Regions from separate parts of the Streptomyces sp. NPDC059002 genome, predicted to be linked through region 1. Evidence: predicted binding sites of a transcription regulator. Region 1 holds the regulator's gene; each other region holds the start of a gene.
What was found. Region 1 encodes HspR, which represses chaperone genes until heat shock. Its sites were predicted from a motif close to TTGAGNNNNNNNNNCTCAA; they were not measured.
Positions count from the first base shown of each region.

Region 2: dnaK (molecular chaperone DnaK) is a predicted target of HspR. The motif match lies at 3,491-3,509, and genes of this name have one in related genera.
Region 3: lon (endopeptidase La) is a predicted target of HspR. The motif match lies at 4,291-4,309, and genes of this name have one in related genera.

Region 1 covers NZ_JBHYJI010000021.1:20,685-30,162, reverse strand. Annotated here, with positions in the region: gene ACFWZ2_RS20420 ((Fe-S)-binding protein) at 1-230, opposite strand, end outside; gene dnaK (molecular chaperone DnaK) at 581-2,449, shown strand; gene grpE (nucleotide exchange factor GrpE) at 2,449-3,132, shown strand; gene dnaJ (molecular chaperone DnaJ) at 3,166-4,359, shown strand; gene ACFWZ2_RS20400 (heat shock protein transcriptional repressor HspR) at 4,364-4,834, shown strand; gene ACFWZ2_RS20395 (hypothetical protein) at 4,969-5,481, shown strand; gene ACFWZ2_RS20390 (DUF397 domain-containing protein) at 5,450-5,647, opposite strand; gene ACFWZ2_RS20385 (helix-turn-helix domain-containing protein) at 5,658-6,539, opposite strand; gene ACFWZ2_RS20380 (ATP-binding protein) at 6,790-7,278, shown strand; gene ACFWZ2_RS20375 (hypothetical protein) at 7,383-7,694, shown strand; gene ACFWZ2_RS20370 (hypothetical protein) at 7,691-7,870, shown strand; gene ACFWZ2_RS20365 (hypothetical protein) at 7,900-9,478, opposite strand, start outside.
Region 2 covers NZ_JBHYJI010000001.1:403,023-412,500, reverse strand. Annotated here, with positions in the region: gene ACFWZ2_RS01685 (amino acid permease) at 1-997, shown strand, start outside; gene ACFWZ2_RS01680 (DUF6345 domain-containing protein) at 1,061-2,698, opposite strand; gene ACFWZ2_RS01675 (OsmC family protein) at 3,003-3,428, shown strand; gene dnaK (molecular chaperone DnaK) at 3,579-5,450, shown strand; gene narI (respiratory nitrate reductase subunit gamma) at 5,485-6,210, opposite strand; gene narJ (nitrate reductase molybdenum cofactor assembly chaperone) at 6,207-6,791, opposite strand; gene narH (nitrate reductase subunit beta) at 6,788-8,416, opposite strand; gene ACFWZ2_RS01650 (nitrate reductase subunit alpha) at 8,416-9,478, opposite strand, start outside.
Region 3 covers NZ_JBHYJI010000003.1:285,194-294,671, reverse strand. Annotated here, with positions in the region: gene ACFWZ2_RS05055 (MarR family winged helix-turn-helix transcriptional regulator) at 161-649, opposite strand; gene ACFWZ2_RS05050 (lysozyme) at 908-1,741, shown strand; gene lon (endopeptidase La) at 1,809-4,268, opposite strand; gene ACFWZ2_RS05040 (oxidoreductase) at 4,441-5,307, shown strand; gene ACFWZ2_RS05035 (RNA polymerase sigma factor) at 5,612-6,271, shown strand; gene ACFWZ2_RS05030 (zf-HC2 domain-containing protein) at 6,312-7,274, shown strand; gene ACFWZ2_RS05025 (hypothetical protein) at 7,271-7,903, shown strand; gene ACFWZ2_RS05020 (ATP-binding cassette domain-containing protein) at 7,900-8,592, shown strand; gene ACFWZ2_RS05015 (rhomboid-like protein) at 8,600-9,397, opposite strand.

The sequences.
Region 1 (9,478 bases):
GCCACGAACCAGTGCGCGACGCCGACGATCCCCCACCTGTTCATGCGGGTGTGGCCGAGGAACTCCCGGACCACGGTGAGGGTGCGCTGGAGGGGAAGGTCGGTCCTCGTGCCGGCGGGCACGGACTGGCCGAGCCGCATCAGCTGGACGATCTGCAGGATGGCACGGCCGAACAGCGCGACGCCGACTGCGATGAGGACCAGCGACACGATGATCGCGGCGAGTTGCATTTCGGGGCTCCTCGGGCCTGCGAGGCGGACTATTACTAAGCGGTAACTTATGCAGTCCGTCTGAGACTACCCACTTACCCAGCGGCACTGTAGCCAGCGAGGCGGTGATCTGCGTCGCTCAGGCAACCCTTGCGTCGCGCCCCGCCGGGTGGCCGACACTCATCCGCGGGCCGACTGTGGCTGGTCGCGCAGTTCCCCGCGCCCCTTTCCCCGCGCCCCTTACGGGGCCCAGTTGCGCGTAAGGGCTGGATAAGAGTTGAGTCGACCAGACTCAGCTCTGTTGACTCCGGCGAAGCGCTCATGCATCCTTGAGTCAGATCCACTCAAGAAGTACATCTGGAGGAATCGAAATGGCACGTGCGGTCGGCATCGACCTGGGCACGACTAACTCCGTCGTCAGCGTTCTCGAAGGCGGCGAGCCCACCGTCATCACCAACGCCGAAGGCGCCAGGACCACGCCGTCCGTCGTCGCCTTTGCGAAGAACGGCGAGGTGCTCGTCGGCGAGGTGGCCAAGCGCCAGGCGGTCACCAACGTCGACAGGACCATCCGGTCGGTCAAGCGCCACATGGGCACCGACTGGAAGGTGGACATCGACGACAAGGGCTTCAACCCCCAGCAGATCTCCGCCTTCATCCTGCAGAAGCTGAAGCGCGACGCCGAGGCGTACCTGGGCGAGAAGGTGGCCGACGCGGTCATCACCGTCCCGGCGTACTTCAACGACTCGGAGCGCCAGGCCACCAAGGAGGCCGGTGAGATCGCGGGTCTGAACGTCCTGCGTATTGTCAACGAGCCGACCGCCGCCGCCCTGGCCTACGGCCTCGACAAGGACGACCAGACCATTCTGGTGTTCGACCTCGGTGGCGGCACCTTCGACGTCTCGCTCCTTGAGATCGGCGACGGCGTCGTCGAGGTGAAGGCCACGAACGGCGACAACCACCTCGGTGGTGACGACTGGGACCAGCGCGTCGTCGACTACCTGGTCAAGCAGTTCAACAACGGCCACGGCGTGGACCTGGGCAAGGACAAGATGGCGCTCCAGCGCCTGCGCGAGGCGGCCGAGAAGGCCAAGATCGAGCTGTCCTCCTCCACGGAGACCACGATCAACCTGCCGTACATCACGGCCTCCGCCGAGGGCCCGCTGCACCTGGACGAGAAGCTCACGCGCGCCCAGTTCCAGCAGCTCACGTCCGACCTCCTGGAGCGCTGCAAGACGCCGTTCCACAACGTCATCAAGGACGCGGGCATCCAGCTCTCCGAGATCGACCACGTCGTTCTCGTCGGTGGCTCCACCCGCATGCCCGCCGTCGCCGAGCTCGTCAAGGAGCTCACCGGCGGCAAGGACGCCAACAAGGGTGTGAACCCGGACGAGGTCGTCGCCATCGGCGCCTCGCTCCAGGCCGGTGTCCTCAAGGGTGAGGTCAAGGACGTCCTGCTCCTCGACGTGACCCCGCTGTCCCTCGGCATCGAGACCAAGGGCGGCATCATGACCAAGCTCATCGAGCGGAACACCACGATTCCGACGAAGCGCTCCGAGATCTTCACGACGGCCGAGGACAACCAGCCGTCGGTGCAGATCCAGGTCTACCAGGGCGAGCGCGAGATCGCGGCGTACAACAAGAAGCTCGGTATGTTCGAGCTCACGGGCCTGCCGCCGGCCCCGCGCGGTGTCCCGCAGATCGAGGTCTCCTTCGACATCGACGCCAACGGCATCATGCACGTGACCGCGAAGGACCTGGGCACGGGCAAGGAGCAGAAGATGACCGTCACCGGCGGCTCCTCGCTGCCGAAGGACGAGGTCGACCGCATGCGCCAGGAGGCCGAGAAGTACGCGGACGAGGACCACGCCCGCCGCGAGGCCGCCGAGTCCCGCAACCAGGGCGAGCAGCTCGTCTACCAGACCGAGAAGTTCCTCAAGGACAACGAGGACAAGGTCCCCGGTGACGTGAAGACCGAGGTCGAGGAAGCCGTCGGCGAGCTGAAGGAAAAGCTCAAGGGCGAGGACACGGCCGAGATCCGCACCGCCACCGAGAAGGTCGCCGCCGTCTCGCAGAAGCTGGGCCAGGCCATGTACGCCGACGCCCAGGCCGCGGGCGCCCCCGGTGCCGAGGGCGCTGCCCCGGGTGCCGAGGCCCCGAACATGTCCAAGGAAGACGACGTCGTCGACGCCGAGATCGTCGACGACGAGAAGCCCGGTGACGCGAAGGGCGGCGCCGCCTGATGACCGAGGAGACCCCGGGCTTCGGCGAGAACGCCGAGAAGCCTGACGTCCCCTCCGGCGCCACCCCTGATGACGCGGCGCCGAAGGCCGCCGAGCCCTCCACCGAGGAGGGCCCGGCGGCCCCGGCCGGGGACGCAGCAAAGACAGCAGGCCTGACCGCCCAGCTGGACCAGGCACAGAAGGCGCTCAGCGAGCGCACCGCCGACCTCCAGCGGCTGCAGGCCGAGTACCAGAACTACCGCCGCCGCGTGGAGCGGGACAAGGTGACGGTGAAGGAGATCGCCTCGGCGAACCTCCTCTCCGAGCTCCTCCCCACCCTCGACGACATCGGCCGCGCCCGTGAGCACGGCGAGCTGGTCGGCGGCTTCAAGTCGGTCGCCGAGTCGCTGGAGACCGTCGTCGCCAAGCTGGGCCTGCAGCAGTTCGGCAAGGAGGGCGAGCCCTTCGACCCGACGATCCACGAGGCCCTGATGCACTCGTACGCACCGGACGTCACCGAGACGACCTGCGTCGCGATCCTGCAGCCGGGGTATCGGATCGGCGAGCGCACCATCCGCCCCGCGCGGGTGGCCGTCGCCGAGCCGCAGCCCGGCGCGCAGACGGTCAAGGGCGAGACGGTCGAGGCCGACGCCGAACCGGCCGAGGCAGCGGACAAGGACAACGGTGGCCCGGACGAGGGCTGACGTTGCACTGACCAGAGAGGAGGGACGTCGGGGATGAGCACCAAGGACTTCATCGAGAAGGACTACTACAAGGTCCTCGGCGTCCCCAAGGACGCCACCGAAGCCGAGATCAAGAAGGCGTACCGGAAGCTCGCCCGCGAGAACCACCCGGACGCCAACAAGGGCAACGCCAAGGCGGAGGAGCGCTTCAAGGAGATCTCCGAGGCGAACGACGTCCTCGGCGACCCCAAGAAGCGCAAGGAGTACGACGAAGCGCGTGCTCTCTTCGGCAACGGCGGATTCCGGTCGGGTCCCGGAGCCGGCGGCGGCTCGTTCAACTTCGACCTGGGCGACCTCTTCGGAGGCAACGCCCCGGGTGGCGGTGGAGCGGCCGGCGGCGGCTTCGGGGGCGGCCTCGGTGACGTCTTCGGGGGCCTGTTCAACCGCGGCGGCGGGGGTGCCGGGACCGGCACGCGTACGCAGCCCAGGCGCGGCCAGGACATCGAGTCCGAGGTCACGCTGAGCTTCACGGAGGCGGTGGACGGCGCGACCGTACCGCTCCGCATGTCCTCCCAGGCGCCCTGCAAGGCGTGCTCGGGCACCGGCGACAAGAACGGCACGCCGCGTGTGTGCCCGACCTGCGTCGGCACCGGGCAGGTCTCGCGGGGCGGCGGCGGAGGGTTCTCCCTCACCGACCCGTGCGTGGACTGCAAGGGCCGCGGGCTCATCGCCCAGGACCCGTGCGAGGTCTGCAAGGGTTCGGGCCGCGCGAAGTCGTCCCGCACGATGCAGGTGCGGATTCCGGCGGGCGTCTCGGACGGCCAGCGGATCCGCCTGCGCGGCAAGGGCGGCCCGGGTGAACGGGGCGGCCCGGCCGGCGATCTCTACGTCGTCGTGCACGTCGACGCGCACCCGGTCTTCGGCCGCAAGGGCGACAACCTCACGGTCACCGTGCCGGTGACGTACCCCGAGGCGGCGCTCGGCGGCGAGGTGAAGGTACCCACCCTGGGCGGCCCGCCGGTCACGCTGAAGCTGCCCGCAGGCACGCCCAACGGCCGTACGATGCGGGCCCGCGGAAAGGGCGCGGTCCGCAAGGACGGCACCCGCGGCGACCTGCTGGTGACGGTGGAGGTCGTGGTGCCGACATCGCTTTCGGACAAGGCGAAGGACGCGCTCGAGTCCTACCGCAAGGCGACTGCGGGCGACGATCCGCGGGCAGAACTGTTCCAGGCCTCGAAGGGAGCGTGACCCCATGGAGAGGGACGGCCGTCGTCGACAGTCCGGTTTCAGCAGGGCGTATCAACTCACCGACGAGACGCCGGTGTACGTCATCTCGGTGGCCGCTCAGCTCTCCGGCCTGCACCCGCAGACCCTGCGGCAGTACGACCGCCTCGGCCTGGTCTCCCCGGACCGCACAGCGGGCCGGGGCCGGCGCTACTCCGCCCGCGACATCGAACTGCTCCGCACGGTGCAGCAGTTGTCGCAGGAGGAGGGCATCAACCTCGCGGGCATCAAGCGCATCATCGAGCTGGAGAACCAGGTCACCGCGCTTCAGTCGCGTGTCGCGGAACTGACCGCGGCCGTGGAGGGAGCCGCCGCCACGATGCAGCAACGTGAAGCGGCGGTGCACGCCTCGTACCGCCGCGACCTGGTTCCTTACCAGGATGTCCAGCAGGCGAGCGCGCTGGTGGTGTGGCGGCCCAAGAGGTCGCCGGAGCAGTAGTTCCGCGTGCGCTTTCATGCGCTTCCGTACGCCGGTGAAGGGGCCGGGAGGTGGGAACCTCCCGGCCCCTTCACGCGTTGCGCAGGACGACTTCGCAGTACTTGATCGTTTTTAGCAGGGGGAAGTGGTTCGCCATGGCCATGGTGGGGCTGTTCTGGATCGCCGAGGGCGATGTGTACGTGGGCGCGAAGCCCTCCGGACTCGCCCCCGGAGTCCGTCTCTCCGCCGAGGGCGTCACGGCCCTCGGCGACAAACAGTCCGCGTTCTGGCTCTGGGACGACATCCTCGAACTGACCGTCGAGGACGTCCCCGTGAAGTCCCTCAAGCGCCAGCTGGGCACGATGGTGGACCTCGCCCTGACGGTCGGCCTCGGCGGCGGCGACGAGGCCCCCACGATGACCGTACGCCTGGAGACGGCCGAGGGGACCGTCGAGCTGACGGCCTATACGGCGGCGGCCACGGGGTATTCGCGGGCGGAGCACGATCTTTCGCGGGAGCTGTTGTCGCGGATGACGGAGGGCGCCGCCACGCTCCACACGACGCTGACGGCCATGGCGCGGTGGGGCCGCACGCACGAGGGCGGCACGCCCCGGGCGGGGGAGCGGGAGGGGTTGCTCAGGGAGTGGCTCGCTGCGGCCGACGCTTGAGGTGGTTCAGGAGGGCGGCCAGTTGGGTGGGGGTGGTGGCCAGGGTGGTGTCGGGGGTGTCGCTTTCGCGGAGGCGGATCGTTCCGTCGGGGGCGGTGGCGACGTAGAGGCACTCGCCCTGTGGGCCTCCGCTGAACGACGATTTCTGCCAGTTCAGTTCAGACATGCGAGCCTCCCTAAAGGGCGTAGAGCAGGTGCTGGATGAGAGCCAGCGAATCCTTCACCGAATGTGATTCCGGGGCCAACGATACGTCGATGGGGGCAAGAGCGTGCTCGGCGAGGCGTTGGAACAGTGTTCCGTAATGGCGCAGGCTCTCTTGGTCTCCCAAGTACCGGACACCGATGGGATGTTCAAGCACCAGGGTGCCCAACTTGGGTAGCTGAGGGACGACGTGAACAAAGTTGCCACTCAAGGCCGCGTACGCCTCTGAGCTGAACGGATAGATCTGGATGGTCACGTTGGGCAGGCGAGACAGCTCGATGAGCCGCAGCAACTGCCCGCGTACTACCTCGGTGCCGCCGAATCGCATGTGCAGGGCGGACTCGTGGATCACGGCGTGCACCGCGGGCGGATTCGCACGCGTAAGGATGTTCTGTCGCTCCATCCGGAACCTCAGGGCTTCTTCGATGCGGTCGAACCCCAGCCCCGGGCTGGTGAAGATGGCCCGCGCATAATTATCTGTCTGGAAGAGGCCGGGGATGAACAAGGATTGGTGCATCCATAGGGTTGCGGCGTCGGCTTCCAGCTCCGCGAGGTTGAGGGCGCTCAGTTCCATGGGCTTCTTGTACTCGCTCCACCAGCCCTTGCCTGTTGATTCAGACAGTGCGACAAGGGCTTCAATGTAGGCCTCGTCGGTGCACCCGTAGAGGCGACACAGCTGGCGGAGCCGTTCCGTCAGGACAGACGTCTTCGCGGTCTCGATCTGGCTCAGCTGGCCCCGGCCCATGTTGATCCGCTCGGCGGCCTCGCCTGCGGTCAATCCCGCCTGTTCGCGCAGTTGTTTGAGCTCAAAGCCGAGTCGACGCTGGCGTTCGCTGATGACGGTGCGCAGTCCCACGTATCTCTCCTCGATGGCGTACCCAAAGTCTCCCCTGATCAAGGGAGTTGGTCCATCAAAGTTGCCGACTAGGTTGTCAATTGACGCCTCATGACCCTACCGTGAGTGTGGCACCGGTCACTCACCGGAACTGCTCAACTCCCCCTGCCCATAAGCCGAAAGGCACCCGAGGCCCCCGCCAGGGGTACGCGGACAGCGCCATCGCCCGGCACGGGGCACCCCCACTCACCTCCTGACGGGAGAAGCCGTCATGCCCCCTGCCCATGCCTGCCCGGACGGGCCCCGCGCGCCGCATCGCGCGGCTCAACTCACGTACGAATACACCCTCTTCGCCCCCGGCGACGCGACCGCACCCAAGGTCTGCCGAGACTTCGTACGCACGGTCCTCCGAACCCTGGACCGAGAGCCGCTGGTCATGCCGGCGACCCTCTGCACCTCCGAACTGGTCACGAACGTGCACCTGCACACCAAGGGCTCGGCGATGCTCCGGCTCCGGCTCACCCCCGTCCGCCTCCGCCTCACCGTCTTCGACGAGAACCCGGACCCGCCGGTCGTCACGCACCCGGCCGTGGGGGCGGTCGCCTGCTGGGGCCGGGGGCTGGCCCTCGTCCAGGACATGGCGGACACGTGGGGCGTCGCGGATGAGCGGGCGGGGCGGTATGCGAAGGGGGTCTGGTTCGAGCTGGAGGCGGCGGCCGAGGGTGGAACGGAATCCTTCCGTCCTCGCCGGATCGGGTGACTGGGGGCCCTTTCCCCAGGTCAGCCGCATGAACGTACATATCGTGATCGCGTTGCTTGTGCCGCGAGGACGCCAAGCCCACCCTGGCAAGGAGGTGCGCCACCATGACCGCTCTTGCCGCTGAAGGGCCCGAGACCATGCCTGACACCAGGACCGACGCAGCGACGTACGACACCGAGCTGTCCGAGCGTGACAAAGTGCTGTGGCAGGTGTGGAAGGCCATGGAACTCCCCGAGGGCTACCGCGCTGAGATCATCGAGGCAGCCGTTGAGGTGTCGCCCACCGGTCGCTTCGCCCATGCCCAGATCGTCAACCGGCTGAGGGACGCCCTGGTGCTGGCTCTTGCTGACAGCGGCGTCAAGGCCTCCGGGGTGAGCCTCGTCTTTACGCCCGCGCCAGCATCCCCATCTACGTGATCATCGACGACTACGACGGCGCGGGCACCGTCACCGTCCTGACCGAGCCGCAGCCAGAGAAGGCGGACTGGGTCGGCGTCCACCGTGTCCGGTGCGGGACGGAGGTCACGATCCCCGACGGGCCCGCCAAGGGCTTCGCGATCACCGAGACGATCACGGGGCCGCGGCGCGGGTGACGACACCGGGCCCCGCCGAACGGGGTGGGTTACTGGTCGCCGGAGGGGCGCCATCTATGGGCAATGCGTACCGTCGTGGCCGCACCCCAGACGGCGAGCGCGGCAGAGCAGACGAGAGCGCCGAGGCTGATGGGGGCCATGCTCCAGGGGTCGGTCTTCGCCACGCTTCGTACGGCAGCCGACAGCCACCAGGACACGACTACTCCTGTGACAGAGGCAAGCACGGCGGGGAGAAGGAGCGACCACGCCGCGGCCGTGCGATAGATGCGCTGATTGGCGGAGAGAACGGTGACGGGTGCCAGGTCACGGCCGAACCGGAGGAACTCCGCCAAAGCTCCTGTTCCGGTGGCAAGGACGATGACGCCGATCCCCAGGAGGGAAAGGAGGCGCAGCCAGTGGACGGCGGTGTTGAGTTTGCCGACGCTGCCGTAGTTGTTCACCTGCTGCACGGTGGGGGCCATGGCCAGTTCACGGTGGGCGATTCCACTGATCTCCGTCATCGACAGCTGCTGATGGTCGTCACCGACGACGAGCAGGCCCTGGGACCCACCGGAGCCACGCGGGAGCTTTTCAACACCCCCCGAGTGCACGGAAATTGACGCCCCGCCCCAGGAGCCGATGGCCTCCTGCAGCCGAGCATCCACAGGGGCCGGGGTGACGGAGGTGCCGTCGGACCGACAGGAGAGCCCCACCTCCCGAACCGCGGAGCAGGAGCCGGCCACCTCAACGCGACCACCGTCCCTGACGGGCACCGCAGCCGAGAGGGCGTGAACTCCTCGCGGGAGGGCGGCTTCGAAGGCACGGAGTCGTTCCGGCGTCGCATACGGCCGCACCTTGAGCACGCTGGTCCCCACCCGATCCCGTGAGTCCTTCGCCGCCTGCCCCGCTTCGGTCATCGCACCAGCCCAGACCTGGGCCTGGACGGCGATGGCGAGGGCGATGACCAGGGAAGCGACGAGCCGGGTGACCGCCCTTGGGCCGGCTCCCATCCGACGCCCCGAGATGAGCAAGGACGGGCTGCCCAGACGCGCGCCGAGCCGGGCGAGTACGGGTCCGAGCGCGCTCACGGCCATGCCGACGACCGGGGGCAGTGCGGCCAGCGAGACGAGGCAGCCCAGCGCGTACAGGGGAACGGTCAGGCCGGTGGGGGCGAAGTCGACGATGCGTGCCGTGAACAAGAGCGCCGGTGGGAACACCCACAGCGGCCAGGTGCGGCTTTTCGGCGAGACGGTCGTCGGCCGTGTCGACGGCGAACGGCGCGCCGACCGCGTACGACGTGTCGCCCCTGAACGGTGTGCGGCGGGCTGGAGGAGGACGACACACATCAGTACGCCGAGCAGCACGGCGAACTGCGCCACGAACACGGACAGGAGCGCACTTCGCGCGTCGTCCGCGGCAAGGGTGAAGTCCACGATGGGCATTGATGTGTTGCCCAGGAACAAAGGAAGGAGCAGGAGCGAGCTCGCGACGGCACCGAGCGCCACAGGTACGGCTGCTTCGCCAAGGGTGAAGCAGGTGCGCGCGACCTTGCCCGCACCGAGTGCCGTGAGCAGGGCAGTCCTTCTGTCTCGGGATGCAGCGCCCGTTCTGGCGGCGATGACCAGGAAG
Region 2 (9,478 bases), on a different contig from region 1:
CGTGCTGATCCCCGTCAACGAGCACAAGTGGACCGCCTGCCTGGCCGCGCTCGTCCTGCAACTCCTGCCCGCGCTCGCCAACTTCGCGGGCACGCGGTACGTCGGCGCGGTCCAGCTCGTCGCGACCGTCCTGAAGTTCCTGCCGCTGCTGCTCGTCGCGATCGGCGGTCTCTTCTTCTTCGACAGCGCCAACCTCGGGCCCTTCCAGGCGAGCAACGACAGCCCGATCGGGGCCGTTTCGGCGTCCGCCGCGATCCTGCTCTTCTCCTACCTGGGCGTCGAGTCGGCCGCCGTCAGCGCGGGCGAGGTGCGCGACCCGCGCCGCAACGTCGGGCGCGCCACCATCCTCGGCACGCTGGGCGCCGCCCTGGTCTATCTGCTCGGCACCCTCGCCGTGTTCGGGACCGTCGCCCACGACAAGCTGGTGACGTCCACCGCGCCCTTCTCGGACGCCGTCGACGTCATGTTCGGCGGCTCCTGGGGCGGCACCGCGGTGGCGCTCGCCGCACTGGTGTCGATGGTCGGCGCCCTCAACGGCTGGACCCTGCTCAGCGCCCAGACGCCCTACGCGGCCGCCAAGGACGGGCTCTTCCCGAGCGCGTTCGGCAAGAAGAAGCGCGGCGTGCCGACCGTCGGCGTCCTCGTCACCGTCGTCCTCGCCTCGCTGCTCACCGTGTACAACTACACGGCGGGCTCGGCGGGCGTCTTCGAGTCGCTCGTCCTGATCACCACGTTCACGGCGACCGTGCCCTATCTGCTCGCCACCGCGGCGCAGATCTACTTCCTCGTCTCCGGGCAGCGCGAGCGCGTCAACCGCTCCCGTCTGGTGCGCGACGCGGTCCTCGCCGGTGTCGCCTTCGCGTTCTCGATGTGGCTCGTCGCCGGGTCCGGCTACGCGGCCGTCTACCAGGGAGTGCTCTTCCTCTTCGTCGGCGTGCTCGTCTACGCGTGGCTGGCGGCCCGCAAGCAGCGGACCGCCACCCCTGCGCAGGACTGACCCGGCAGGACCGAACGGGCCGCCCGCACCGCCCCCACCGGTGCGGGCGGCCCGTGGCCGCGCCTACCTCGCCAGCGGCGCGACGACCCAGCGCCGCGTACGGAACATGCTGTCCCGCGCGCCGATCTCGATCAGCTTGCGGGCCGCCGGATAGGCCTCGTTGCCCGCCAGCTCGTAGCCGACCTCGAACGTGCCCGGCACGTCCCTGACCTCGGGCTGGCGCTGCTGCGCCGCACCCTGGCCGGTCTCGTCCGCGGTGACGGCGGCCAGCTCGGCGAGCAGCTTCTTCTGGGCCGCGTCGAGCGCCTTGCGCGGATCGCGCTCCAGCGGGGCCGGGGCCGCCGTGCCGCCCTTGGGCGGCGGCGGTGAGATCTCGGTGCTCGGCTCGCGCGTGACACCGGTGGCCTTGCGGGTCGAGATCTGCGACTGGACGACGGTGCCGTCGTTGTCCAGGCCCACCCGGATCAGACCGCGTCCCGGCGTGATGACCGGTACGCCGTCGAAGACCTGCCGGAACGTCACATGCGTCTGCAGGGACACCGGGCGCCCGACCTCGGAGCCGTCCTTGGTGCCGGAGTTCTGCATCAGGTCGTGCACGCTGTCGACGACGAGCTCGGCGCCGTCGGCGTACTGCTCGGCGAAGGCGCGCGCCGCCTCGACCGCGCGGTCGGTGGGCAGCTGCTGGGTGTTGCGGTGGTTGGGCTCGGCGAGCTTGACCCAGCGGATGCCCTGCGGGGCGGTGGAGACGACGCGGTCGCCGGAGGTCGCGTTGATGACGCCCTGGCGCTCGACCTGCACCTCCTGCAGCGCGGCCGTCGGGAAGCCGGCCTGCCGGCCGAGCGAGGTGAGTTCGGCGCTCGGGTCGCGGGGCGCGAGCTGCACGATCTGCTGCTGGCCGGAGAGCTGTGTGAGCGGTTCCCTGACGCCTTCGCGCGCGTAGTACCAGCGCCACGCGTACCAGGTGTCCGGCACGTGCTCGCGGAAGAAGTTCCGCTCGGTGTTGAGCCGGTTGACGGCCTCGGCCTGCGTGGTGCCGACCGCGGCGACCGAGGGCGCCTGCCCGTGGTAGATGTCCCAGCTCGCGTTCAGCCAGGCGTCGCAGAACGTCTGCCCGGCCCGCCACTTCTCCCAGAACTTCTTGCCGTAGTCCGGGCTGTCGATGCTGGTCGTCTCGAAGCCGAAGATCATCCGGAAGCCGATGTTGGGTCCGGCCCAGGTGCGGATCGGGGAGTGGCCGCCGGTGACCTTGAGCGAGTCGCAGGTCGACCAGAAGATGTAGTTGGCCTTCTCGTTGCCGAGCGCCATCCGGTTGGAGACGGCGTCGCTGCGGCCGTCCCAGACGGCGCCGAGCGGCGCGAAGAAGACGCCGTTGCCGTCCATGCCGCCGTGCCCGGAGTGGTACACGGCGCACACCGCGTCCATCCCGTACCGGTCCTGCCAGTTGTCGTACGTCTCCTCGTACGCCCACACCTGCGCGCCGCCGTCGGCGAACCAGAAGTTGCGGTCGTAGAACTGCTGGAGGTACGCCAGCCAGCCGGTGGCGTCGGCGTGGGTGTGGGAGAGCGGGTTCTGGTTGACGAACTTCTGGATGCTGAAGGCGCCCCACCAGCCGAACGTCGAATCCCGGTCACCCGCGGCTCCGGGCTTCTCCGGTTCGAGTGGCGACGGACCGCGGTCCGCGTAGTTCATGCGCATGGCCATACCCCCTGAGTGAGCTCCTCGTTCCGTGCGCGAGGGGGCCTCAAAGTGTCACCGCCGACGCGCCTTGCCCAGGTGCCATTTCGGCCATACGGCCCCTGCCACGGGGCTGTTCTGGCACCTCAGCGGCATCTGTGGCGCGACGGCACGCACAACGTGTTCGTATCGGACGATCCGCACCTGCGCTCCCCGCTCGAACACCTCCGTGGCCCCGCGGCGACCCGTGCGGCCCGTTTTCATCCGGAGTGTGATCGGATGGTCCCCACGGAACTTCCGATCACGGAACCGCACTGAAGGGAACTGCATCGTGGCAACCACGCGCTCCGCGCACACGGTCTGGGAAGGCTCGCTGACGGAGGGTTCGGGCACCGTCACCTTCGACTCCTCCGGCATCGGGGAGCAGGCGGTGTCCTGGCCGTCGCGCGCCGAGCAGGCCAACGGCAAGACCAGCCCGGAGGAGCTGATTGCGGCCGCGCACTCCAGCTGCTTCTCGATGGCGCTGTCGCACGGCCTGACCGGCGCGGGCACCCCGCCCACCCGGCTCACCACCTCCGCCGACGTGACCTTCCAGCCGGGCACCGGCATCACCGGCATCCACCTCACCGTCGAGGGCACCGTGCCGGGCCTCGACGAGGCGGCCTTCGTCTCGGCCGCCGAGGACGCCAAGGCCAACTGCCCGGTGAGCCAGGCGCTGACGGGCACCACCATCACGCTTTCGGCCAAGCTGGCCTGACCCGAGGCCCGTTGACGATGCCGCCGTCCCTTTTGGGGCGGCGGCATTGTCATGCCCGGGGATTGACAAGAGCCCGCTCAAGTTTTGTGATGGAGGGTGGAGTAGACCTGGATACGGGGGACTTGGGCTCGCGGCGGAAGGGACTGGACCATGGCACGTGCGGTGGGGATCGATCTCGGGACGACGAACTCGGTGGTGGCCGTGCTGGAGGGCGGTGAGCCCACCGTGGTCGCCAACGCGGAGGGCGCGCGCACCACCCCGTCGGTGGTCGCCTTCGCGAAGAGCGGCGACGTCCTGGTGGGCGAGGTCGCCAAGCGGCAGGCGGTCACGAACGTGGAGCGGACGGCCCGCTCCGTCAAACGCCATATGGGCGACAGCGGTTGGCGCTTCCCGGAGAGCGGCTCCGTGGACGGCACCCGCTACACCGCGCAGGAACTCTCCGCGCGCGTCCTGCAGAAGCTCAAGCGCGACGCCGAGTCCTATCTGGGTGAGGACGTCACCGACGCGGTGGTCACCGTGCCCGCGTACTTCGACGACACCCAGCGCCAGGCCACCAAGGAGGCCGGCGAGATCGCGGGCCTCAACGTGCTGCGGATCATCAACGAGCCGACGGCGGCGGCCCTCGCGTACGGCCTGGACAAGGGCGACGACCAGACCGTGCTCGTTTTCGACCTCGGCGGCGGCACCTTCGACGTGTCCCTCCTGGAGATGGGCGAGGGCGTCATCGAGGTCAAGGCCACCAACGGCGACACACAGCTCGGCGGCGACGACTGGGACCAGCGGATCGTCGAGTACCTGGTGCGGCAGTTCAAGAACGGCCACGGCGTGGACCTCGCCAAGGACAAGATGGCGCTCCAGCGTCTGCGCGAGGGCGCCGAGAAGGCGAAGATCGAGCTGTCCTCGTCCAGCGAGACGGACATCAACCTGCCCTACATCACCGCGTCGGCCGAGGGCCCGCTGCACCTCGCCGAGAAGCTGACGCGCGCCCAGTTCCAGGAACTCACGTCGGACCTGCTCGACCGCTGCAAGCAGCCCTTCCACCAGGCGGTCAAGGACGCGGGCGTCAAGCTGTCCGCCGTCGACCACGTGATCCTGGTGGGCGGCTCCACGCGGATGCCCGCCGTCACCGAACTGGTCAGGGAACTCACCGGCAAGGACCCGCACAAGGGCGTCAACCCGGACGAGGTGGTCGCCCTCGGCGCGACCCTGCAGGCCGGGGTGATCCGCGGCGACGTGAAGGACGTCCTCCTCCTCGACGTGACCCCGCTCTCCCTCGGCATCGAGACCAAGGGCGGCATCATGACCAAACTCATCGAACGCAACACCACGATCCCCACGAAGCGTTCGGAGACGTTCTCGACCGCCGAGGACAACCAGCCGTCGGTCGGCATCCAGGTCTTCCAGGGCGAACGCGAGATCGCCGCGTACAACAAGAAGCTCGGCGTCTTCGACCTCACGGGACTGCCGCCCGCCCCGCGCGGCGTCCCCAAGATCGAGGTCACCTTCGACATCGACGCCAACGGCATCATGCACGTCTCGGCGAAGGACGAAGCCACCGGGCGCGAGCAGCGCATGACGGTGACCGGCGGCTCCGCGCTCCCCAAGGACGACATCAACCGCATGGTCCGCGAGGCCGAGGAACACGCCGAGGAGGACCGCAAGCGCCGCGAGGCCGCAGAGACCCGCAACCAGGCCGAGCAGCTCGTCTACCAGACGGAGCGGTTCCTGCGCGACAACGCCGAGAACGCGGCGCGGATCCCCGCCGACACCAGGAGCGAAGTGGAGGCGGCCGCCGCGGAGTTGAAGGACCTCCTCAAGAACAGGGCGGACGACACGGCCGCCCTGCGCACCGGCGCGGAGAAGCTCGCCACCGTCAGCCAGAAGATGGGCCAGGCGATGTACGCGCATTCTGGCGGGGGCGCCTCACAGGAACAGACGGCCTCGGACTCCGCGGCCGAGGAGGGGGTGGTGGACGCGGAGATCGTGGACGAGGAGGACAAGGGAGGCAAGGGCGCCCCGTAGGCAGCGCCCCGTAAGCAGCGCCCCGCGGGCGGCGTCAGGAATCCGCCCGCTCCCACCCCCGCCGTTCCGGGCGGGGGCCCAGCTGTTTCGGGTCCCGGCTCCGATACACCACGTACGGCCGGAACACGTACTGAACCGGCGCGCTGAACATATGGATGAGCCGGGTGAACGGCAGCAACGCGAACAGCAGCAGACCGATGACGGCGTGGATCTGGAAGGTGAGCGGAACGCCCACCATCAGGTCCACGTCCGGTTGCAGAGTGAACAGGCTGCGCGCCCAAGGCGCGATCGTCTCACGGTAGTTGTAGCCCTCGTCGAGCCCGGAGTTGGTGAGCTTGGCCCACATGCCCATGATGATCGCGGAGAGCAGGACGACGTACATCACCTTGTCGTTGGCGGTCGTCGCGCGGAAGACGGGCGCCTTGGTGCGGCGGCGGTAGAGCAGCATGAGGATGCCGAGCACGGCGAGCGCGCCCGCCGCCGTGCCGCCCCACAGCGACAGCTTGTGGTACGCGCTCTCGGTGAGGCCGACCTTGTCCGTCCAGGACTCCGGTACGAACAGGCCCATGAGGTGGCCGACGAGCACGAAGAGAATGCCGTAGTGGAACATCGGCGACGCGATGTTGAGGAGCTTCGACTCGTAGACCTGCGAGGAGCGGGTCGTCCAGCCGAACTTGTCGTAGCGGTAGCGCCAGATGATGCCCGCGACGAGCAGGACGAAGGCGACGTAGGGGAGCACGCCCCACAGCAGGGTGCTCATGGGCGCTCCCCGATCAGTGCGAACGGTTCGAGGCCGACGTCCTCGCGCGGCGGCCCCGAGCGGGCAAGGGCCAGGGCCTCGGCGCGGTCCCTGGGCGAGGGTCCGGGCAGCGTCGCGCACACCGCGTCGAGCACGGCGGCGTACGGCGTGCCGAAGTCGGTCAGGGCCAGGCGCAGCAGTTCGAGGCCGCTGCGGTGCTCCGTCAGCAGCACGGGACCCGCGTGCGCGGAGAACTCAAGGACGGCGGGCAGGAAGTCGGGCAGCTCCTCGCCGCTGAACTCCAGGCCGTGCTCGCGGTAGACCTCCTTGAAGCGCACCAGGGCCATGCCGCGCCGCCGGGTGTCGCCGTCCCGCCACCAGCTCAGGTACAGGCTGTGCCGGTTCTTGAAGTCGAAGACCTGGACGTAGTGGGCCTGGAGTGCGCGCGGGTCGGTGGCGGCCGCGTGCGCCAGGAAGCCGTCGAGGGCCGCGGGCGCGGCGGCCGTGAGGAGCGGCAGCCGGGCACGGAACTCCTCGTCCGGGTAGCCGAGGCACAGCGCGGCGGCCTGGTAGAGCACGGCGTTCTCGCTCGGGGAAGTCAACTCTCGTCCTCCTTGTCGGCGGTCTGCCGTCTGCGCAGCGCGTGGAAGTTCTCGATGGTGACCAGCGGCAGCTGCTTGCGTCCCGAGTCCTGGCCGAAGGGGCCCTCGCCGCCCATGCCGGGACCGTCCTCGTAGTCGAGGCTGCAGGAGTCGGACAGCCCGGGAATCGCCGATTCCTCGAGGCGCCGCGCGTCGCCGACCGCCGCGGTGGGGATGACGTACCGGTCCTCGTACTTGGCGATGGCGAGCAGCCGGTACATCTCCTCGATCTCCCGGCCCGACATGCCCACGGACCCGGCGACCGAACTGTCGGGCCGCTCCCCGAGGTTGATGGCCCGCATGTGCGCCCGCATCGCCGCGAGCTTCTCCAGCGAGGACCGCACCGGGCCGACGTCGCCGGCCGTGAAGATCTCCGCGAGGTATTCGAGGGGGATGCGCAGCGTGTCGATCGCGCCGAAGAGGTTCGCGGCGTCCTCGCCGTCGTGGCCCGTCTCGGTGAGCGCGTCGACCACCGGGGACAGCGGCGGGATGTACCAGACCATCGGCATGGTGCGGTACTCCGGGTGCAGCGGGAGCGCCACCTTGTACGTGCTGATCAGCGCGTGCACGGGGGAGCGGCGTGCCGCTTCGATCCAGTCGTACGAGATCCCGGAGCGCTCGGCGTCGCGGCGCACCTCCGGGTCGTCGGGGTCGAGGAAGACGCCCAACTGCGCCTCGTACAGCTTGTGTTCATCGGGCTCGGAGGCCGCGGCCGTCACCTTGTCGGGGTCGTAGAGGATCACGCCGAGATAGCGCAGGCGGCCCACGCAGGTCTCCGAGCAGACGGTGGGCAGGCCGACCTCGACGCGCGGGTAGCACATGGTGCACTTCTCGGCCTTGCCGGTGCGGTGGTTGAAGTAGACCTTCTTGTACGGGCAGCCCGTCACGCACTTGCGCCAGCCCTTGCACTGGTCCTGGTCGACGAGGACGATGCCGTCCTCCTCGCGCTTGTACATCGCGCCCGAGGGACAGGACGCCACGCACGCCGGGTTCAGGCAGTGCTCGCAGATGCGCGGCAGATAGAACATGAAGGTCTGCTCGAAGGCGAACTTCACCTTGTCGGCGGCCTGTTGACGGGTCTTGGCGACCATCGGGTCGAGGTCGCCGTACTGCGTGGCGCCGCCGAGGTTGTCGTCCCAGTTCGACGACCACTCGATCTTCATGGGCTTGCCGGAGATCAGGGAGCGCGGCTCGGCCACCGGGTAGTCGTCGCCGAGCGGGGCGTCGGTGAGGTTCTTGTACTCGTACGTCCAGGGCTCGTAGTAGTCCTTGATCTCCGGCAGCTTGGGGTTGGAGAAGATCTCGAGGAGGGACTTGATCCGCCCGCCGTTCTTCAGCTTGAGGGCGCCGCGCTTGTTCAGCTCCCAGCCGCCGCGCCACTTCTCCTGGTCCTCGTAGCGGCGCGGATAGCCCTGTCCCGGGCGGGTCTCGACGTTGTTGAACCAGACGTACTCCATGCCGTCGCGGTTGGTCCACGTCTGCTTGCAGGTGACCGAACAGGTGTGACACCCGATGCACTTGTCGAGGTTCATCACCATCGCGATCTGAGCCATCACGCGTCGTTGGGTGGCTTCGCCACGGGGCATCAGTACTGCACCTCCTGGCTGCGGCGACGGATGACCGTCACCTCGTCGCGCTGGTTGCCCGTCGGGCCCAGGTAGTTGAACGCCCAGGACAACTGGGCGTAGCCGCCGATGAGATGGGACGGCTTGAGGATGAGCCGGGTCAGGGAGTTGTGGATGCCGCCGCGCTTTCCGGTGGCCTCCGCCTTGGGGACGTTCACCGTGCGTTCCTGCGCGTGGTGCATGTAGACCGTGCCCGCGGGCATCCGGTGCGAGACGACCGCCCGCGCCACCACCACGCCGTTCCGGTTGACCGCCTCGATCCAGTCGTTGTCCTTGACGCCGATCGCGTCGGCGTCCTGCGGCGCCATCCAGATGCACTGGCCGCCGCGCGAGAGGGACAGCATGAAGAGGTTGTCCTGGTACTCGGAGTGGATCGACCACTTGTTGTGCGGCGTGAGGTAGCGGACCGTCACCTCCTTCTCGCCGTCCGGGCCGAGGCGCGGCTCGCCGAAGAGCCGGTTCATGTCGAGCGGCGGCCGGTAGACGGGCATCGCCTCGCCCAGCTCGTGCATCCAGTCGTGGTCGATGAAGAAGTGCTGGCGTCCGGTGAGGGTGTGCCAGGGCTTGAGGTGCTCGGTGTTGAGCGTGAAGGCGGTGTAGCGGCGGCCGCCGGACTCGCTGCCGCTCCACTCCGGCGAGGTGATCACCGGGACGGGCGCGGCCTGTGTGTCGGCGTACGTGATGCGCTTGCCCTCGTGCTCGGCGGCCAGATGTGCCATCTCCTGGCCCGTGCGCGCCTCCAGCGTGTGGAAACCCTGGGTGGCCAGGCGCCCGTTCGTCGTGCCGGACAGGGCGAGGATGGTGTTGGCGGCCTTCACCGCGGTGTCCAGGGCGGGCCGTCCGTCGGCGGGTCCGCCGCGCACGACGCCGTTGCGCTCCTTGAGATCCTCGACCTCCTGGTCGGGGCGGAAGGCGATGCCCTTCACCGGCAGGCCCAGCTGCTCGACCAGCGGGCCCAGCGAGGCGAACTTCGCGCCGATCGCGGTGTAGTCGCGCTCGACGACCGCGAGGTTCGGCATGGTC
Region 3 (9,478 bases), on a different contig from region 1:
CGCCCTGTTAGGGGTCGTACTCTTCACCATCATGACTCTGTCCATGGGAAAACCCCGGGGATGGATCGTCGTCGCAGGCTTCGCCCTTTTCTGGGCATGGTTCACCTTCATCCTGAGACGCATGAGGAAGGGACAACCGTAAGCAGGGGCTTCGCGCCGCTCACGTGTCCGCGCTCGCGTTCAGCTGGCCAAGGAGTCGGGCGAGTTCGGCGACCTCGGAGCGGTCCCAGCCCGCGAGGCGGCGGACGTACTGGGCGCGGCGGCCGGCCCGTACCGTGCGGAAGCGGGTGCGGCCGTCGGGGGTGAGCTGGATGAGCCAGGCGCGGCCGTCGGCGGGGTCGGGTTCGCGGGCCACCAGGCCGAGTTCTTCCAGGGCGCGCAGCTGGCGGCTCATCGTGGCCTTGCCGACGCCGATGTACGCGGCGAGGTCGGTGGCCCGCTGCGGGCCCGCGTCGTCCAGGCAGACGAGCAGGCCGTAGGCGGCGGGCTCCAGGTCGGGGTGGACCTGGCGGGCCATCTCGCCGGACGAGGCCCGTGCGCGGCGCATCAGGAGGGACAACTCCCGTTCGAGGGCGAGGAACTCACTGTCCACCCCTTGTTCGGCGCCGTCCCGCGCACCGCCCGTCACGCCCTCTTCTGCAGCACCCATGTCCCGCTTTCCCGATTCTGAAAGTTATCGCCGGATGACCCTCGCTCCGCAGCCGTCATGACAGCGGCCTGACCAGTATTTCGCAAGGTCGGGACGGTGCCGCCCCTCCGGTGCCGTCAGTGGAGTGGACCAACGGCAGAACCATCGCCCTCTTCCCTCACACCGGTCTACGTGCGTAGCTTTTCAAGTGACATGTTCACACCACTACATGTCGACAGGTCCCCACCGAGCACCACCGAGGCCTTCGGAGGCACGCACATGCCCGTGCACAGACCCGGACCGGCCCGCCGCTCGCGCTTGTCGCCGGCGGCGGTTCTCCTCGCCGTACTGTCCGCCCTCTCCCTCCTCCTGACGCTCCCCACGGCGGCCCAGGCGGACGACGTCCCCGACCGCGGCACCGCCCGGCTCGGCCAGGGCGTCATCGAACACGACGGCCAGGGCGGCCTGCCCGCCGGCGGTGACGCCACCCAGACCGAGGGCGTCGACGTCAGCAGCCACCAGGGCAACGTCGCCTGGTCGACGCTGTGGAACAGCGGAGTGAAGTGGGCCTACGTCAAGGCCACCGAGAGCACCTCGTACAAGAACCCCTACTTCGCCCAGCAGTACAACGGCTCGTACAACGTGGGCATGATCCGCGGCGCGTACCACTTCGCCACCCCCGACACCTCCAGCGGCGCCACGCAGGCCAACTACTTCGCGAGCAACGGCGGCGGCTGGTCGCGCGACGGCAAGACGCTGCCGGGCGCGCTCGACATCGAGTGGAACCCGTACGGCGCGGCCTGCTTCGGCAAGTCCCAGTCCGCGATGGTGAGCTGGATCAGGGACTTCCTGACCACCTACAAGTCCCGCACCGGGCGCGACGCCGTCATCTACACCGCCACCAGCTGGTGGAAGCAGTGCACCGGCAACTACAGCGGCTTCGGCGCCAGCAACCCGCTGTGGATCGCCCGCTACGACACCAGCCCCGGCGAACTCCCGGCCGGCTGGGGCTTCCAGACGATGTGGCAGTACACCTCGTCAGGGCCGACGGTCGGTGACCACAACAAGTTCAACGGCGCCCTCGACAGGGTGGTGGCGCTCGCCAACGGCTGAGCCCGCGACGGAGCGGCCCACCCCGGTGCCGGGGCAGGCCGCTCCTCGCCGTGGCCGCGCGGCGGGCCTACGCGGCGGCCGGGACCCTCACCTCGGCCTCCGTGAGGGCCAGTTCGAGCACCTGCCGGACGTCCGTGACCGCGTGCACGTCGAGCTTCTCCAGGATCTCGGCGGGTACGTCGTCGAGGTCCGGCTCGTTCCGCTTCGGGATGATCACCGTGGTGATCCCGGCGCGGTGCGCGGCGAGCAGCTTCTGCTTCACGCCGCCGATCGGAAGCACCCGGCCGGTCAGCGAGATCTCACCGGTCATCGCCACGTCCGTACGGACAAGCCGCCCGCTCAGCAGCGACGCGAGGGCCGTCGTCAGCGTGACGCCCGCGCTCGGCCCGTCCTTGGGCACCGCGCCCGCCGGGAAGTGGATGTGCACGCCCCGGTCCTTCAAGTCGCCGACCGGCAGCTCCAGTTCGGCGCCGTGCGAGCGCAGGAAGCTCAGCGCGATCTGCGCCGACTCCTTCATCACGTCGCCGAGCTGACCGGTGAGCGTGAGCCCCGACGCCCCGGTCTCCGGGTCCGCGAGCGAGGCCTCCACGAAGAGGACGTCGCCGCCCGCCCCGGTGACCGCGAGCCCGGTCGCCACGCCCGGCACCGCGGTGCGCCGCTCGGCCGGGTCCTGCGCCGACTCGGGCACGTGGTGCGGCCGCCCGATCAGGCCCCGCAGATCCTCGTCGGTGACGGTGAACGGCAGCTCCCGCTCGCCCAGTTCGTGCTGGGCCGCGACCTTGCGCAGCAGCCGTGCGACGGACCGCTCCAGGTTGCGTACGCCCGCTTCGCGCGTGTACTCGCCCGCGAGCTTGCGCAGCGCGCTCTCGTCGAGGACCACCTCGTCCTTGTCCAGACCCGCCCGCTCCAGCTGGCGCGGGAGCAGGTGGTCGCGGGCGATGACGACCTTCTCGTCCTCGGTGTAGCCGTCGAGGCGGACGAGCTCCATGCGGTCGAGCAGGGCCTCCGGGATGGCTTCGAGGACGTTCGCCGTGGCGAGGAACACCACGTCGCTCAGGTCGAGTTCGACCTCCAGGTAGTGGTCGCGGAAGGTGTGGTTCTGCGCCGGGTCGAGGACTTCGAGCAGCGCGGCCGCCGGGTCGCCCCGGAAGTCCGAGCCCACCTTGTCGATCTCGTCGAGGAGCACGACCGGGTTCATCGACCCGGCCTCCTTGATGGCCCGCACGATCCGCCCGGGCAGCGCCCCCACGTACGTACGACGGTGTCCGCGGATCTCCGCCTCGTCGCGCACGCCGCCGAGCGCGACCCGCACGAACTTGCGGCCCATGGCGTGCGCGACGGACTCGCCGAGCGAAGTCTTGCCGACGCCCGGAGGGCCCACCAGGGCGAGGACGGCGCCGCCGCGGCGCCCGCCGACGACCCCGAGACCGCGGTCCGAGCGGCGCTTGCGCACCGCGAGGTACTCGGTGATGCGCTCCTTCACGTCCTGAAGGCCGGAGTGCTCGGCGTCGAGGATCTCCTGGGCGCCCTTGATGTCGTACTCGTCCTCGGTGCGCTCGCTCCACGGCAGTTCGAGGACGGTGTCCAGCCAGGTGCGGATCCAGGAGCCCTCGGGCGACTGGTCGCTCGCGCGCTCCAGCTTGTCGACCTCCTTGAGGGCGGCCTCGCGGACCTTCTCGGGCAGGTCCGCCGCCTCGACGCGGGCGCGGTAGTCGTCGGACTCCTCGGCTGCGTCCTTGCTGTCGCCGTTGAGCTCGCGCAGCTCCTTGCGCACGGCGTCCAGCTGGCGGCGCAGCAGGAACTCGCGCTGCTGCTTGTCCACGCCCTCCTGCACGTCCTTGGCGATCGACTCGGCGACGTCCTGCTCGGCGAGGTGCTCGCGCAGCTGCTCGGTGGCGAGCTTGAGGCGGGCGACCGCGTCCTCGGTCTCCAGGAGTTCGACCTTCTGCTGGGTGGTGAGGAACGGCGAGTAACCGCTGTTGTCGGCGAGCGCGGAGACGTCGTCGATCTGCGTGACGCGGTCGACGACCTGCCAGGCGCCGCGCTTCTTCAGCCAGCTGGTGGCGAGCGCCTTGTACTCCTTGACGAGCTCGGTGACGGCACCCGGGGTGGGGCCTCCCCTGCTCGAACGGAGTTGAGAGCTTGGGGAAGGCTCGGGCACCGAGTCGTCGATCTTCAGGCCCTCGACCCACAGGGCCGCGCCGGGGCCGGTGGTCCCGGCGCCGATGCGCACCCGGCTCCGGCCGCGGATCAGGGCGCCCGGGTCGCCGTCGGAGAGCCGTCCGACCTGCTCGACGGTGCCGAGCACACCGGTCGACGCGTACGTCCCGTCGATCCGCGGAACAAGCAGCACCTTCGGCTTGCTCTCACCACTGGACCGGGCGGCGGCCTGTGCCGCCTCCACCGCGGCTCGTACGTCGGCGTCGGACAGGTCGAACGGCACCACCATGCCGGGCAGGACGACCTCGTCGTCGAGCGGCAGCACGGGCAGAGTGAGCGGTGCGTACGCGGCGGACTCAGCAGACATGATCTCCCCTTCGGCATTCAAGTTGAGCTGTACCGACTCAATGCTTATGAGCTCCACGATGTTCCCCACAGCGTGTTCGCTGTGAGCGATCACGGAAAACCCGTTGTCCATCGCCCCGGGGCCGCACCTAGGGTTCCTCGCGGCAATCACGACGACATCGCAGGTGGGGAGCATGATGACCGAGCAGCGCGACGGGGCGGACGAGGCAGCGGGCGGCCGGGTCTGGTTCATCACCGGAACCAGCTCGGGCCTGGGGCGGGCGCTCGTCCGTGCCGCGGTCGCGCACGGCGACCGGGTGGCGGCCACCGCCAGGGACACCGCCGCCGTCGACGACCTCGTGGCACTCGCGCCCGACCGGGTCAGGGCCCTGCGTCTGGACGTGACCGACGCCGATTCGGTGCGGGCCGCGGTGGCAGCGGCGGAGGATGCCTTCGGCCGGATCGACGTCCTGGTGAACAACGCCGCGTACGGCCTCCTCGGCGCCTTCGAGGAACTGAGCGAGGACCAGCTGCGCGACAACTTCGAGACGAACGTCTTCGGCGTCATGACGGTCACCCGCGCCGTCCTGCCGCTGATGCGGAGGCGGCGGTCGGGCCGCATCGTCCAGATGTCGTCCGTGAACGGCGTGGTCCCCGGCCCCGGCGGCACCGCGTACGTCGGCACGAAGTACGCCCTCGAAGGGATCTCCGCGGCCCTCGCGGCCGAGGTCGCCCACCTCGGCATCCGCGTCACCGTCGTCGAACCCGGCCCGTTCCGCACCGACTTCGGCGGACGCTCGCTGCGCTGGGGCACGCCGATGGAGGACTACGCCGAGATCATCGCGCCCGCCCGCAAGGCGCTGGAGGCCACGCACGGCACCCAGACCGGCGACCCCGACCGCGGCGCCGCGGCGATCGTCGCCGCGGTCGGCCTCGACGAGCCGCCCCTGCGACTCCCCCTCGGCGCCGAGGCGTTCGACTGGATCCGGGCCCATTTCCTGTCCCGGATCGAGGAGTTGGACCAGGTGAAGGACCTCGGCTCGGACACGGCCTTCCGCTGACCGCTGCGCGCGCCCGCCCTCCCGGGGAGCCCCGTAAGGGCCGCAGGGAACGACGAGGCAAGCCCCGCAAGGGGCGCGGGGAACTGCGCAACAAGCCCCCACAGCCCCGCGGGCACAACGCAACCAGAACACCCCCCAAGCCCCCCGCAGGGGCCCGCGCACACCCACCCCCAGCCCCACGCAGCAACACGCCCCTTCCCCCGACGCGGAACCAACACAGAGCATGCAACCGATAGCGGTGCGTGACTGCACTTGTCGCCGCGGCTGGGGAGGCCGCGGACCGCGAACCAAGCATCGGGGCACCATGACGTCAACTCCGGCCCATGAGGCGGGACATCCGGCCCACGAGGCAGGCCGATCCTCGTACGACGCACGGCTGATCCAGGCCGTCGCGGCGGGCGACACCCGCGCGCTGCGGGAGCTGATGACACGCAACAGCCCCTGGCTGCAGGCCAGATTGCTGAACCGCCGCATCACGCCGCACATCGTCGACGACGTCCTCCAGGAGACCTTCATCGCCGTGCACCACGGCGCGCGCACCTTCCGGGACACCAACGCGCGCGGCTGGCTCTGGACCATCACGCAGCGCAAGCTCATCGACCAACTCCGCTGCCGGGGGCGGCAGGACGCGCTCACCCGGCGCGAGAAGGAGCGGTCCTGGCACGAGCGGCCGCTCGTCGCGCCGTCCGCCGAGGACACCGCGCTCGGCTCCACGCTCACCGGCACGTCCGTCGGCGACGCCCTCGCGATGCTGTCCCCCGAGGCCCGGCAGGTCCTGACCCTCCGCTACATCGACGGTTTCAGCGTGCGCGAGACGGCCGTACGGCTCGGCGTGTCCGAGGGCACCGTCAAGAGCCGGGCGAGCCGGGGCTGCGAGGAACTCCGGGTCCGGCTCGGCGTGCTGGACGGCGCGCGGGAGTCCGGGGGTGACGATGCGGAACCGATCCCCGGCCTCGGCCGATAGCCCTGACACGGAACCGAAGGAGAAGGAACCGGGACCCTCGATGACCTCACCACCCGCCGCATCCCCGCCCGCCGTGCCGCTGCCGTCGCGGCCCGGCTGCCTGCCCCGCTCCTGGCTGTCCCGCTACGCGCTCGGCACGCTCCCGGACGCCGCGCTGTACGCCGCCGAGGAGCATCTGGACGCCTGCGACCACTGCACGGGCCTGCTCGTACGGGAGGTGCGCGGCGGGCCGTACGGGGCGCGGCTCGACGGGGTGCACGCGCGCGTGCTCGCGGCGGTCCTCTCCGGGGCCCCGGCGGACGCGCCCGCGCCGGGTGCCGGGGCCGTCCGGTCCGGGCCGCGCGCCCGGGCGCTGTCCGCCTTGCGGGCCGCGCCCGCGCTGCGCTGGTCCTGGGCGGCGGCGCTGCTCGCCGTCTGTGCGGCGGGGGTCGTCCTCGCGCGACTCGCCGCGTCCCGCGAGCTGAGCACCGGAGGGCTGCTTCCGCTGCTCCTCATGGGGGCGCCGCTGCTGCCGCTGCTCGGGGTCGCGATGAGTTACGGGCCGCGCGCCGATCCCTTCCACGAGGTCGCCTCGGTGACGCCGTCCGGCGGCCTGAAACTGCTCCTGTGGCGGTCCGGTCAAGTCCTCGCGGTCTGCCTGCCGTTGCTGACGCTGACGGGGTTCCTGCTGCCCAGCGGTGACGGTGCCCTGAGCGCGGCGGCGTGGCTGCTGCCCGCGCTGGGCATGGCCCTCGCGACTCTGGCGCTCGGCTCGTGGCTGGGGTGCGGGCCCGCCGCCGTGCTGACGGGCGGCGGCTGGCTCCTCGCCGTCGGCGTGCCGCTGGCCGGTCGCCTCGCCGTACGCCGGGACCTGCGCCCTCCCTTCGGCGAAGCCGCGCAGGGGGCACTGCGCCCCCTCATGGACACAGTGGCCCAAGGCACCTGGACCGCGATCGCCCTGACCTGCTGCGCCGTCCTGTACGCCCGCCGCCACTCCTTCGACGGGGCGGGGCCGGGCCGGTGAGGCTGCTCCCGCTGCGGGCCATCGCGCCGCACACCCGTGCCGGAGGCGCAAGCCGTGACCTGTCCCGGCGAGCCCGCACGAGCCCCCTGCTCACGGAACTCCGCCGCGGCCCCGCCGCAAAGGCGTTCCTGGCCATGGCCCTGTGGGCGGGGGCGATGCGCACGACGGGCGACACCCAGCCGTGGCTGGCGAACCTCGGCCTGCTCGCCACCCCCTCCCTCCTCGTCCACGCCGGCTGGCACGGCGCCCGTGAGCGCCATTCCCGGACGATCTGGCTGCGCCACACCGCCGTACGGTCGACGACGCACCGCTTCCTGCTGGCCGCCGCCCCCGCCACCCTGTGGCCGGTCGCCGCCGCGCTCCCGTGGCTGCTCGCCACGCCAGGTACCGGCCTGGAGGAGTTCCTCGTGTTCGGCGTCAGCTTCGGCGTCGTCGTGGGGCTCGGCTCGTTCGTCGCGTTCGCGCTGGGCCGGCTGCTGCCCTTGCGGATCGTCGTCCCCGCCCTCGCCGTCGGCGGCTATTTCCTCGCGTTCTACTTCGTCGCCGGGTTCATCCTGACGTCGGGGTCGGCCCCGGAACGGTCGCCCGACCCGCCCCCCGCCGTGTCTCCCAAGGAGCCGAGCCCGTGATCGTCGCCCGTTCCCTGACCGTCCGTCATCGCCGCCGTACCGCCGTCGACGGCATCGATCTGCGTCTTGCTCCCGGCGTGCACGGCCTGCTCGGCCCGAACGGCGCGGGCAAAACGTCTCTGATCCGGGTCCTCGCCACCGCCGCCGAGCCGTCCGCCGGGCGGCTCACCCTGCTCGGCGAGGATCCCTCGCACTACGCGGGCCTCATCGCCGTACGCCGCCGTCTCGGCTATCTGCCCCAGGAGTTCGGCGTCTACCGGCACTTCACGACCCGTGAGTTCCTCGGCTACGCGGCCTGGCTCAAGGACGTGCCCGCCCGCGAGGTGCCCGCGGCCGTCGAGCACGCCGCGCACCGCGTCGGGATCGCCGACCGCCTCGACGCCAGGCTGCGTACGCTCAGCGGCGGCATGAAGCAGCGCGTCGGCATCGCCCAGGCCATCGTGAACGACCCCGCCCTGCTGCTCCTCGACGAGCCGACGACCGGGCTCGATCCGGCGCAGCGCGCGCACTTCCATCAGCTCCTGCGCACCATCGGCGAGTCGGCGACCGTCGTGGTCTCCACCCACCTCATGGAGGACATCACGGGCGCCTGCGACGACGTGCTCGTCCTCGCGGACGGCCGGATCCGGTTCCACGGCGCGGTGGAGACCCTGGCCGCGCTCGGCGGGTACGCCGCCGTGCTCTCGTGAGCGCGCCCTACGTACGCACCCGCCTGAGCAGCGGCCAGGTCGACACACCGATCGCGAGCGAGAGCAGATGGCCCCAGTTCGTCATGGGGTCGGTGAACGCGATCAGGTCGTCCAGCAGCATCCAGCCGAAGCCCGCGAGGACCGTCCAGCGCAGCCAGGGCGTGAGCAGGCCCGCGAGCGCTCCGACGCTGGCGGCCACGCCGAAGCTGATGCCGTAGTCGAGGCGGTGCAGCGAGCTGTCGGGCAGATGCCCCGCGAGCACCGAGAGCCCCACCGGCACCTCCGTCGCGAGCGTGGCGACGGCATGGCCGAACAGGAAGACACCGGCGGTGCGCCAGCCGCCGATACGGCGTTCCAGCGCGGTCAGGACGAGCAGGAACCCGATCGCGTACGGCGATGTGATGCCGCCCGCGATCCACAGGGCGCTGGCGACGAGGACCAGCGCGGGGCTGTGCGCCAGGTTCACCACGTCGGTGCTCGAACCCTGCAGCAGCGCGTAGACCAGATTCGGGTCGGCGTACTCGGTGAGCAGGGAGGTGGCCGTGAGGACCAGGGCGTAACCGAAGGTGAAGGGGGTGCCCTTGGGAGTGGGCAGGAGGCGCCAGGGGCGGAAGCGGCGGCGGGGACGGGTCGTCAGCTCCGCGGCGCCGGACGTATCGGTGTGCTCGTTCCGTTCCGGGGCGGGGGCGCGGCCGTCCGCCGGTGGGGACTGCGGGTTCGCCTGGCGGGGGATCGCGTTCAGGGCGGGCCGCTCGGGGTCCTTGGACCCGGGCATGGCTTCCAAGGACTTCACGCTCTGGTTCACGGGTGAGGCGCTCCTTCCGTCCCGTCCCACCCTTTGCCCCTTTTTCCCGCCGTGTCTATGACCGACGCCACGTGAGGGGCG